One region of the Pseudomonas sp. 2835 genome, then DNA from elsewhere that is predicted to be linked to it. Evidence: riboswitches for the same ligand, from Rfam matches in the RefSeq annotation. Region 1 holds a riboswitch; the other holds the start of a gene.
The links. A riboswitch is a leader RNA that binds a small molecule or an ion and turns the genes downstream of it on or off. The one in region 1 is predicted to bind cobalamin.
Positions count from the first base shown of each region.

Region 2: linked by a shared signal. The riboswitch ahead of cobW (cobalamin biosynthesis protein CobW) and the one ahead of ABIE20_RS10585 (TonB-dependent receptor) in region 1 are both predicted to bind cobalamin.

Region 1 is NZ_JBNDLE010000006.1:87,707-93,603, forward strand. It holds gene lpxO (lipid A hydroxylase LpxO) at 1-729, shown strand, start outside; gene ABIE20_RS10570 (carboxymuconolactone decarboxylase family protein) at 895-1,239, shown strand; gene ABIE20_RS10575 (N-acetyltransferase family protein) at 1,335-1,892, shown strand; gene ABIE20_RS10580 (outer membrane beta-barrel protein) at 1,997-2,749, opposite strand; cobalamin riboswitch at 2,928-3,133, shown strand; gene ABIE20_RS10585 (TonB-dependent receptor) at 3,243-5,384, shown strand.
Region 2 is NZ_JBNDLE010000022.1:57,924-63,820, forward strand. It holds gene ABIE20_RS23570 (cobalamin biosynthesis protein) at 1-184, opposite strand, end outside; gene ABIE20_RS23575 (CbtA family protein) at 187-879, opposite strand; gene ABIE20_RS23580 (CbtB domain-containing protein) at 891-1,076, opposite strand; cobalamin riboswitch at 1,175-1,402, opposite strand; cobalamin riboswitch at 1,462-1,659, shown strand; gene cobW (cobalamin biosynthesis protein CobW) at 1,756-2,823, shown strand; gene cobN (cobaltochelatase subunit CobN) at 2,827-5,897, shown strand, end outside.

The sequences.
Region 1 (5,897 bases):
GTCGAGTCGTTCCCCGAGCTCAAGCCGCTGCAGGACAACTGGCAGGAAATCCGCGCCGAAGCCCAGCAACTGCTGCACGTCGGCGAGATCAAGAGTTCGCAGAACTACGACGACGTCGGCTTCAACTCGTTCTTCAAGAGCGGCTGGAAGCGCTTCTACCTGAAGTGGTACGGCGAGAGTCATCCTTCGGCAATGAAACTCTGCCCGCGCACCACCGAACTGCTGCAAGGCATCGGCACGGTCAAGGCGGCGATGTTCGCCACCCTGCCGCCAGGTTCCAAGCTGGTGCGCCACCGCGACCCGTATGCCGGCTCGTACCGCTACCATCTGGGCCTGGACACACCCAACGACGACGGCTGCTACATCTGCGTCGATGGCCAGAACTACGCCTGGCGCGATGGTGAAGGGGTGATATTCGATGAGACCTACATCCACTACGCCTCCAACCAGACCGAGCACAACCGCATCATCCTGTTCTGCGACGTCGAGCGCCCGCTCAAGTACCGCTGGGCCACAGCGTTCAACCGCTGGTTCAGCAAGAATGTGATGGCAGCCGCAGCCGCGCCGAACGACGCCGGCGACAAGACCGGCGGCATCAACCGCCTGTTCACCCGCATCTACAAGGTCCGTGAGCGCGGCAAGGCCCTGAAAAAGCGCAACCGCACCCGTTACTACCTGGAGAAATGGGCAGTAGTGGCGGCGTTGGTGCTGGTGTTCATCTATATCTGATCCAGACCGCTATCGCCGGCAAGCCAGCTCCTAGCAGAAGCGGGCTTGCCAGCGATAGGTCCCCTCCCAAAGTCCTGCCTTTCCCCGACCATCGACCAACGGCGCCCCGCCGGCAAAAAAACTAGCTTCACTGTTCTAGTTGCCAACCACACCAAGGTGAAGACAATGAGCATGATGGACTGGGATGCCTACCGTAAACAGTTGATGGCGGGCATCGGCGATCTCAAGCAACTCTCTCCCGACACGGTCAATGGCTACATGACCGCCAGCGGCGCCGGGGCCAAGACCAACCACCTGGACGCCAAGACCCGCGAGCTGATCTCACTGGCCGTAGCCGTCACCACCCGTTGCGACGGCTGCATTGCCGTGCACTCGGCCCAGGCGGTCAAGCACGGCGCGACCCGCGAAGAAATCGCCGAAGCCCTGGGCGTGGCCGTAGCGATGAACGCCGGGGCGGCGCTGGTGTATTCGGCGCGGGCGCTGGATGCCGTGGGCAAGGCCGGGCAGTAACCCAACCGCAGGTGAGTGCGCGGCCAGTGCCGCGCCTCACCCACGTCCTGGCGTTTTCGCATAAGCTAGCGGGCGAACCGTTTTCAGGAACCCCCATGATCCACATCCGCCCCATGACCGCCGCTGACTTCGAGCTTTTCTGGCCGACCTTCCAGGCCATCGTCAGCGCTCGCGAAACCTATGCCTTCGACCCGGCCATGAGCCAGGAGCAAGCCCGCCAACTGTGGCTGGAAGCGCCGCTGCAGACCCTGGTGGCCGAAGAGGATGGCGTGCTGCTCGGTTCCTACTACCTGAAGGCCAATGCCGCCGGCCCCGGCAACCATGTCAGCAATTGCGGCTACATGGTCTGCGACGCCGCCCGTGGCCGCGGTGTAGCCCGCTTGATGTGCGAGCACTCGCAGCGCCTGGCGCGGGAGCTGGGCTTCCTGGCCATGCAGTTCAATTCGGTGGTGTCGAGCAACGAGGTGGCGGTGGCCTTGTGGCAAAAGCTCGGCTTTGCCATCGTCGGCCGTTTGCCCAACGCCTACCGGCATGCGCGCCTGGGGCTGGTGGACAGCCTGGTGATGTACAAGTGGCTTGAGGAACCGAAACAGCCGATGCTGATCGGGCGCAAGAATATCGAGGCGGTGGTGTCGCGCAAGCGCGGGCGTTGAATCGGTAACGACCGCGCTGGCCTCATCGCTGGCAAGCCAGCTCCCGCAGCTACTTCAGACACCCGATCGGGGGGGAGCCGGCTTGCCGGCGATGCTTTGAGGGCTTAGAAGGCGATACCCACCTTCACGCCGTACTCATCGCGCTTGAGCTTGGTGTTGTCGGCCACCGGCGAGTCGCCATCGAGCTTGTACTCGGTGCGGGTGTAGTACACCCCGGCCATGATTGGCACCGTGCCTTTCTGGTTCATCAAGAAATTCACTTCGGCGTACGGATTGGTGCGGTCTTTGAGGTCGACCGTGTCGCTGCCCAGGTCATCGACATCGAGCTTGGCACGACCGTCCAGGGTGTGCCGCGCGCCCAGTTCGACGCGCATGGTGACGTCGTCGAACTGGTGGTTATAACCCAGCGCCGCCTTGGCGAACGGGCCCTTGGCGGTCAGTTCCATATCGTAGTCGTTGGTGTCGGGCTCGTAGCGGGTCCAAGCGTAACCACCGCCGACGGTGAAGTCGACGAAGTTGCGCGCATCCAGCGCCGCGCGCCAGCCCAGGTCGAGGTCGGCCTGGCCTTCCTTGAGCTTGTCATCGTCCTTCTCGCCGTACTTGGCCTCGACACCGGCCTGGTAGATAAAGCCGGATTCGGCGGTCATCTTGTTGCCGAAGTTGTAGAACAGCCCGGCCTGGGGCATGTGCGAGGTGTCCGATTCGCTGCCGCCTTCGAGCTTGAACTTGTTGTAGCTGCCGCTCAGGCCGAAGGTCGAAATCGGCCCGGTGTCGGGCGCTGCGAAGGCGCTCAGGGGCGCGGCCAGCAGGGCCAGGGCACAGGTTTTACGCAGCAGGTTGAAGCCTTGGTTAGACATTCCGTTAATTCTCCATGTCTTGAACAGGTGCATGTAAGCCAAGCGACCTTTCGAGACCGGGGCGTTTGCAAAAGTTCGAACGGATTTACCGCCGAAGGCTCTGCAATGCGCCTTGCATCACAATTGAACTGATCTGCTCAATTGCCCAAGCCGTTGACTGCAAAGGTTTTCGGTGTTCAGATGCGCGCCAGTTTCAGGTGTCCTGCGCCGCCGTGCGCAGGGTGAAACGGGAAGCCGGTGCGTCATGCAAATGACCAGTCCGGCGCTGCCCCCGCAACGGTAAGCGAGCGAAGCCTTCGAAACACCACTGTGCCTTGGCATGGGAAGGTGAAGGCCTTCATGACCCTCGCAAGCCCGGAGACCGGCCTGAAGCTTCTGTTTGGCAACCCCGCGGTGGGCGGGCGCAGGCCGGTTGGCGTTCGCCTGCGCGTGCGCCATGCCTCCATGCGTTGTTCCCTCCGGGATTCATTCTTCCTGTTGACTGTGGAACGACATGTCCCGAATCTCCAAGCTTCATACCCTGGCGGCCAATGCCCTGGCCCCCTGCCTGGCCTTCTCTGCACCGGCTTTCGCCGTCGAGGGCAGCCCCTCTGCCCTGGCCCTGCCCTCGACGGCCATCACCAGCAGCAGCGACAACGAATCCGTCAGCCTGGCCACCCCGCTGCCCGCCGGCTCACGCCTGAACCTCAGCGCCATGGACACCCCGGCCAGCACCAGCAGCCTGGGCAGCGAGGCCATCGACGGGCGCAACAACCTCACCGTGCAGGACGCCGTGACCCGCTCGCCGGGCATCACTTCGGTGGCTACCCCGGGCAACGGCAACACGGCGCTGTCGGCCCGCGGCTTCACTGGCCACAGCTCGGTGATGACGCTGTTCGACGGCGCGCGGATGTACACCGGCGCCGGCACCCAGAGCTTCCCGGTCGACCCGTGGATGGTCGAGCGCATCGACGTAATTCGTGGCCCGGCCTCGGTGCTGTACGGCGAAGGCGCCACGGGCGCGGTGATCAACGTGATCCCGAAAAAGCCCTTTGCCGGCGAGATCCGCAATCACCTGCGCCTGGGCTACGGCTCGTACGACCGCCAGCAACTGGGCCTGGACAGCGGCGGTTCGCTGAGCGAGCGGCTGAGCTACCGGGTGACCCTCAACCGCCAGCAAAGCAATGGCTGGATCGACCGCGGCGATTCGAAAAACCTGGCCATGAGCGCCGCCCTGCGCTTTGACGCCAGCGACGACCTGAGCTTTACCCTGGCCCACGAGCGCGGCGACGCCGAGCCGATGAACTACTTTGGCACGCCACTGATCGACGGCCATTACCGCGACAGCCTGCGCAAGAAGAACTACAACCTCAAGGATTCGGCCCAGCACTACCACGACGAGTGGACCCGCTTTAACACCGACTGGAACATCAGCGACTCGATCAGCGCCAGCAACCAGCTGTACTACCTCAAAAGCCGCCGGCACTGGCGCAACGCCGAGGACTACACCTGGAACAGCGGCGTCGGCCAGCTGGAGCGCGGCAGTTACCTGGAAATCAAGCACGACCAGGAACAGCTCGGCGACCGCCAGAGCTTCACCTTCGACCACTCGCTGTTTGGCCTTGCCAGCAAGACCGTGGTCGGCGCCGAGTACAACCGCATCCGTTTCGGCATCGACAGCAACTCGCCGTACAACGACGTCGGCGGCGATTTCATCGACCCGTGGAACCCGGCGCCGGGGTATTTCCACAGTAAAGACCCGACGCGCCCGCAAACCGACAGCACCACCCGCACCTTCGCCCTGTTCGCCGAGAACCGCACCCAGCTGTCCGAGCGCTGGTCGCTGGTGACCGGCATCCGCCGCGACCAGAACCACATCGACCGCAATGACCTGGTTAGAGATACCCGCAGCGACCGCAGCCTCAATGGCGGCAACTGGCGCGCCGGGCTGGTGTTCGCCGTCAACGACGAGCTGAGTCTGTACGGCCAGTACTCCACCAGCGAGGACGGCGTCAGCGACCTGGTGACTCTCAGCCCGACCCAGCAGCAGTTCGACCTGACCGAGGCCAAGCAGACCGAGTTCGGCCTCAAGCAACTGTTCTGGGACGGCCGTGGCGAGTGGACACTGGCGGCCTATCACATCGTCAAGAAGAAGCTCTTGGTCGACAACCCCGACACTCACCAGAAGGAACAGGCCGGCCAGCAGACCTCCGATGGCCTGGAAGCGACCCTGGAACTGGCCCTGGCCAACCAGTGGCATGTCTCGGCCAACGCCTCGGTGGTGCGCGCCAAGTACGACGACTTCGACCAGGTGGTCAATGGCCAGACCGTTTCCCGCGCCGGCAACCGCCCCAGCAACGTGCCACGGCGTACCGCCAACCTGTGGGTCAGCAAGGGCTTTAGCCACAACGTGGATGCCGGCCTGGGCCTGCGTTATGTCGATGAGCGCTATGCCAACACCGCCAACTCCCAGAACGTGCCGGGCTTTACCGTGGTCGATGCCAACCTGGGCTGGCAGGTGCTGCCGGATGTGCGCCTGGGCTTGCAGTTGAACAACCTGCTGGACCGGCGCTATGCCGCCACCGCGCACAGTGGCGAGCAGTGGTTGATGGGTGAGCCGCGGTCGTATTTTGCGACGCTGGACTACACGTTCTGAGGTGAACCGGGGCTGCTGTGCAGCCCATCGCCGGCAACGCCGGCTCCCACAATGGGCCTGTGTACACCGGACCTGTGGGAGCTGGCCTTGCCAGCGCTCGCAACCCAGCCAACACCGGATGTGCTGCCTGCACCGGCCTCATCGCCGGCAAGGCCGGCTCCCACAATAGACTTGCATGTACCGGACCTGTGGGAGCAGGCCTTGCCTGCGATCGAGCGCGCAGCGCTCGTAACCCAGCCAACACCTGATGTGCTGCCTGCACCGGCCTCATCGCCGGCAAGGCCGGCTCACAATAGACTTGCATGTACCGGACCTGTGGGAGCAGGCCTTGCCTGCGATCGAGCGCGCAGCGCTCGCAACCCAGCCAACACCTGATGTGCTGCCTGCACCGGCCTCATCGCCGGCAAGGCCGGCTCTCACAATAGACCTGCATGAACCAAACCTGTGGGAGCAGGCCTTGCCTGCGATCGAGCGCGTAGCGCTCGCAACCCAGCCAACACCTGATGTGCTGCC
Region 2 (5,897 bases), on a different contig from region 1:
GCGGCACGCCCAGGCGCCGGGCCAGTTCGTACAGGCCGGGCTCGTCGTGCTTGAGGTCGATGCTGGCCAGGCCCATGACCGCGCCGGGCGTCAGGTCATGGGCGAGCAGGGTGCGCGTGAGCAGATTGCTCAGGGCGTCGGCCGGGCAGCCGCGACGGCAACCCAGGCCGAGGTACAGCTGCATCCTCAGGCCTGGCTCGAACGGCGATACAGCCAGGCGCTGATCAGCCCCAGGGCCAGCCAGAACGCGGCGTTGGTCAGCAGCGAGGCGACCTTGAACTCGGCTTCCAGGGCTTCTGGGGCGAGCATCTGGTGCACTTCCGGCTGTGGCGCGCCAATCACATGCGGCACTACCAGCAACACTGCGCCGACAACCTTCAGCAGCCAGTTGCGGGCAAACACGATCAAGGCCAGGCCCACGGCGGTGGCAGCAGCAGTACCGACCCACCAGGCCTGGCGCTGGGCCAGGTCGGCGGCCGCGGTGCCCGGCAGTTCCGGTGGCAGGCCCAGGGTTGGCGCCAGGCAGAACACGGCAAAGCCGCCCAGGCCCCAGAGCGCGCCGCTGATCACGGTCTTCGGTGCGCGCAGGGTGTAGAGCGCGGCAAGGATCAGGGCGAATCCGACCGCCACCACCAGGTTGCCGCCGGTGGTCGACAGTACACGCTGCCAGCCGTCTTGCGGCGACCAGGCTTCGCTGTCGTGATGATGCTCGGCGGTGCCGGCGGCATGTTCATGGGGCGCTTCGAGCGCAGGGGCGGCGCTTTCGTAGGTTTCCGCCTGGAGAATCAGCGGCGCGACCCAGAAGCTTTGCAGCAGGGTCAGCAGCAGGGCGGCCAGCAGGCCGGTAAAGCCTGCGGTACTGGCAATACGCTTGATCATCGGGGCAGCACTCAGTGGCAAGGGAAGGCGGCGCTGTGGCGGGTATCGTGGGCAGCGTTGTGCACCGCTTCGATGTGCGAGAAACCGGCGAAGTACACCAGGCACAGGCCCAGCAGCGAGGCGCCGACAGCAACCAGCAGGCGCTGGCTGAGGCTTGACGGGGTAACGGCTTGGTTAATGGCGGTACTGGTACGCATGGCGCTTTCCTCTTGGTGTTGTCGGCAACAGGCAAGCGCAGCGAACCCCTGCGCAGCGTTCGCCCAGGGGTTGTAACAGCGCCCGCCCACCGCGGGTTTGTTCGGTCAAGCGTTGGGCCGGTCTCCGGGCTGGTGAGGGTAGGCCGCTGGCCACACCACAGGCGTCACCTTCCCATGCCAGACAGCGGGCACAGTGGTTCTGACGCTTTTCTCACTTACCGTTGCGGGGGCAGCACCGGACTTGCCATACACCTTATAAAGAAGCGCATGACGCACCGGTTTCCCAGTTTCACCCTCAAGGGGCACCCAAACGAATGGCGTTAGCAAATCACGGGCGCGGGCAGGCGTCAATCGTGACAGCAGTTGACCGCTCACCGGGCACTGCGTAGCCTAGCCGCTTCGAGGTTCTTCGGCGCTGGCCGAAGCTAAGACGGGAACGCGGTTCAAGCCGCGGCTGCCCCCGCAACTGTAAGCATTGAAGGGTTCGACACAGCCACTGCAGCGTGTGCGGGAAGGCGTCGTTCGACTGGCCAGGTGCCGGTGCAATGCAAGCCAGGAGACCTGCCTCGAACAGTTTCCGACATTCAACCGGGCGGGGTGATCCGGTGGCGAACAGGCCAGGTGCGCAACACCTTTGGCGCTCGTCCCGCATGCCCGCCATCCTGCCAAGGGCATCGCTATGAAAACACTGGCCAAACTCCCCGTCACCATCGTTACCGGCTTCCTCGGCTCGGGCAAGACCACGCTGCTGCGGCACATGCTCGACAACGCCCAGGGGCGGCGCATCGCGGTGATCGTCAACGAGTTTGGCGAGCTGGGCATCGACGGCGAAATCCTCAAGCAGTGCAGCATCGGCTGTACTGAAGAAGAGGCCAGCGGCCGCGTTTATGAACTGGCCAACGGCTGCCTGTGCTGCACCGTGCAGGAAGAGTTCTTCCCGGTGATGCGCGAACTGGTCGCTCGTCGCGGCGACCTCGACCATATCCTCATCGAAACCAGCGGCCTGGCCCTGCCCAAGCCCCTGGTGCAAGCCTTCCAGTGGCCAGAGATTCGCAACGCCTGCACCGTTGACGCGGTGATCACCGTGGTCGATAGCCCGGCCGTCGCCGCAGGCACCTTTGCCGCCTACCCGGAGCAGGTCGATGCGCAGCGCAAGCTCGACCCCAACCTTGACCACGAGTCGCCACTGCACGAGCTGTTCGCCGACCAGCTGGCCAGCGCCGACCTGGTGGTACTGAACAAGGCCGACCTGATTGCCGCCGACGACCTGGCCAAGGTGCGCGCCGAAGTCGAAGAAGAGCTGCCGCCGGCGGTCAAGGTGATCGAAGCCAGCAGCGGCCGCCTGCCGCTGGAAGTGTTGCTGGGCCTGGGCGCCGAATCCGAGGCGCATATCGATGGCCGCCGTACCCACCACGACTCGCACCACGACGGTGATGATCACGACGACCATGACCACGACGCCTTCGACTCGATTTCCATCGAGCTGCCGCAAGCCGACGAAAGCCTGCTGCTTGACGCCCTGACCCAACTGGTGGTGCAGCACGGCATTTTGCGGGTCAAAGGTTTTGCAGCGATCCCGGGCAAGCCGATGCGCCTGCTGATCCAGGGCGTGGGTACCCGTTTCGACAAGCACTTCGACCGCGCCTGGCGCAGTGAAGAGCCGCGCACTACGCGCCTGGTGCTGATCGGCCAGGAACTGGATGCGGTACAACTGGAAGCGAGCCTGCGCGCCGCCCTGGGCGCTTGACCCATGCACTTGCTGCGGACCCAGCCCGGTGGTTTTGTACCGGACGACAGCATTGCCGACCTCGGCCAGACCCCGGCCGAGCTGGTAATCCTCTGCAGCGGTGACTCGCACCTGGCGCTGCTGGCCGAAACCGCCCAGCAGCTGCCCGAGGATTTCCCCAGCCTGCGTCTGGCCAACCCCATGCAGGTACAGAATCATGCCTCGGTCGACCTCTATGTCGACCAGGTGTTGCGCCATGCCAAGGTCATCCTGGTGTCGCTGCACGGCGGCGTCGGCTACTGGCGCTATGGTGTGGAGCAACTGCTGGAGCTGGCCGCCCGTGGCGTGCAGTTGATCCTGGTGCCCGGCGACGACCGCCCCGACCCGGAACTGAGCAGCCTGAGCACGGTGCCGGCCGAGCAGGCCGAACGGCTCTGGCACTTTTTGCGCCAGGGCGGCAAAGCCAATGCCCTGAACTTGTTCAACTGCCTGGCCAGCGAGTTTTTGCAGCGCGACTACCCCTGGAGCGCGCCGCAGCAACTGCCGCGCACCGCGGTGTACCACCCGCGCAAGGCGGCTGCGGCGCTGGAGGACTGGTTCGGCGAGTGGCAGGTCGAGCAGCCGGTGGTGCCGATCCTGTTCTACCGCTCGCACCTGCAGGCGGCCAACACGGCCTTTATCGACACCTTTTGCGAGCGGTTGCAACTGGCCGGGCTCAACCCCTTGCCGATTGCCGTGGCCAGCCTCAAGGAGGCCGGTTGCCTGCAGCAGGTCGAAGACTGGCTGGACCAGGTCGACGCTGCCCTGATCATCAACACCACAGGCTTTGCCCAGTCCAGCCCCGAGCAGCCGCACCTGCGCCCGTTTCGCCGCGACATCCCGGTGTTGCAGGCGATCTGCGCCCAGGACAACGAACCGGCCTGGCAAGCCAGCGAGCAGGGCCTGGGGGCCCGCGACCTGGCCATGCACATCGCCTTGCCGGAGCTGGACGGGCGCATCATCACCCGCCCGGTCAGTTTCAAGGACCTGGCCTGGCGCAGCGAGCGCAGCCAGTCCGACGTAGTCTGCTACCGCGCCCAGCCCGAGCGCATGGACTTTGTCGCCGAGCTGGCGCGGCGTTGGTGCGCCCTGGCGCAGCTGCCCAACGGGCAGAAGCGCGTGGCGCTGATCCTCGCCAACTACCCGACCCGCGACGGGCGCATCGGCAATGGCGTGGGCCTCGACACTCCAGCAGCGGCGCTGAACATCCTGCGCGCGTTGCAGGCCCAGGGCTATCCGCTGGCACCCTTGCCCGACAACGGCACGGCGCTGATCCAGGCTTTGCTCGGTGGCGTCAGCAACGACCTCGACAGCCTCGACCTGCGCCCGTGCATGCAAAGCATGGCCCTGGAGGACTACCTGGCGGCCTTTGCCACCTTGCCCGAGGCCAACCAGATTGCCGTGCGCGAACGCTGGGGCGAGCCGAGCCAGGACCCGATGTTCCGCAGCGGGCGGATGATGATCGCCGGCCTGCGCTACGGCCTGACCTTCGTCGGCATCCAGCCGGCCCGTGGTTACCAGCTGGACCAGAGCGCGGTCTACCACGACCCCGACCTGGTGCCGCCGCACGCTTACCTGGCGTTCTACTTCTGGCTGCGTCACGGCTTTGCCGCCGACGCGCTGATCCATGTCGGCAAGCACGGCAACCTGGAGTGGCTGCCGGGCAAGGGCGTCGGGCTGTCCGATAGCTGCTGGCCGGACGCCTTGCTCGGCCCGCTGCCGAACATTTATCCGTTTATCGTCAATGACCCGGGCGAGGGCGCTCAGGCCAAGCGCCGCACCCAGGCGGTGATCATCGACCATCTGATGCCGCCGCTGACCCGCGCCGAAACCTATGGGCCGTTGCGCCACCTGGAGCTGCTGGCCGACGAGTACTACGAGGCGCAACTGCTTGACCCGCGCCGGGCCCGGGAGCTGCAGCGCGACATCCTGGCGCTGGTGCGTGACAACCATATCGACCGCGAACTGCAAATCGAAGGCGCCCTGGACGATGCCGCGATCTGGCTGCCGCGCCTGGACACCTACCTGTGCGACCTCAAGGAGTCGCAGATCCGCGACGGCCTGCACGTGTTCGGCGAGTCGCCGAGCGGGCGCCTGCGCATCGACACCTTGCTCGCCTTGTTGCGGGTGGAACGCGGCGATGGGCGCGGGGCCAATGGCAGTGTGTTGCGGGCCCTGGCGAAGGCGCTGAACCTGGGCTTCGACCCGCTCGATTGCGACCTCGGCCAGCCCTGGCACGGCCCTCGGCCCACACTCCTGGCGACAATGGACGAAGCCTGGCGCACCGCCGGCGACACCCGCGAACGCCTTGAGCTGTATGCCAGCCAGCTTATCGAGCAGACCCTCGAGGGCAGCGTGCAGCTTGCCGGCGGCCCCGAATGGGCGCAGGTGCAGGCGATTCTCGACGCGCTGGCGCAACAGGTCGCGCCGCAACTGGACAGCTGCGGCCCGGCAGAAATGCACGGCCTGCTTGCCGCCCTCGAAGGCCGTTTCGTCCCCGCCGGCCCCAGCGGCGCGCCAAGCCGCGGGCGCCTGGACGTGCTGCCGACCGGGCGCAACTTCTATACCGTCGATGTGCGCAACCTGCCGACCACCACCGCCTGGCGCATCGGCTTTGCCTCGGCCAACCTGATCCTCGAGCGCCATTTGCAGGACCATGGCGATCACCTGCGTCAGCTCGGCTTGTCGGTGTGGGGCACGGCGACCATGCGCACCGGTGGCGACGATATCGCCCAGGCCATGGCCCTGCTTGGCGTGCGGCCGGTGTGGGCCAGCGGCAGCCAGCGCGTCGACGATTTTGAAATCCTGCCCTTGAGCCTGCTCGACCGGCCACGGGTGGACGTCACCTTGCGCGTCTCAGGGTTCTTCCGCGATGCCTTCGGCAACCTGATCAAGCTGTTCGATGCGGCGGTGCAAGCGGTGGCGGCGCTGGATGAGCCGGATGAGCTCAACCCGCTGGCGGCCAAAGTCCGTAGCGAGCGCGCTGAGTTGCAGGCCCTGGGCCTGGATGCCGAGCAGGCAGGCCGTCAGGCCGGCTGGCGGGTGTTCGGGGCCAA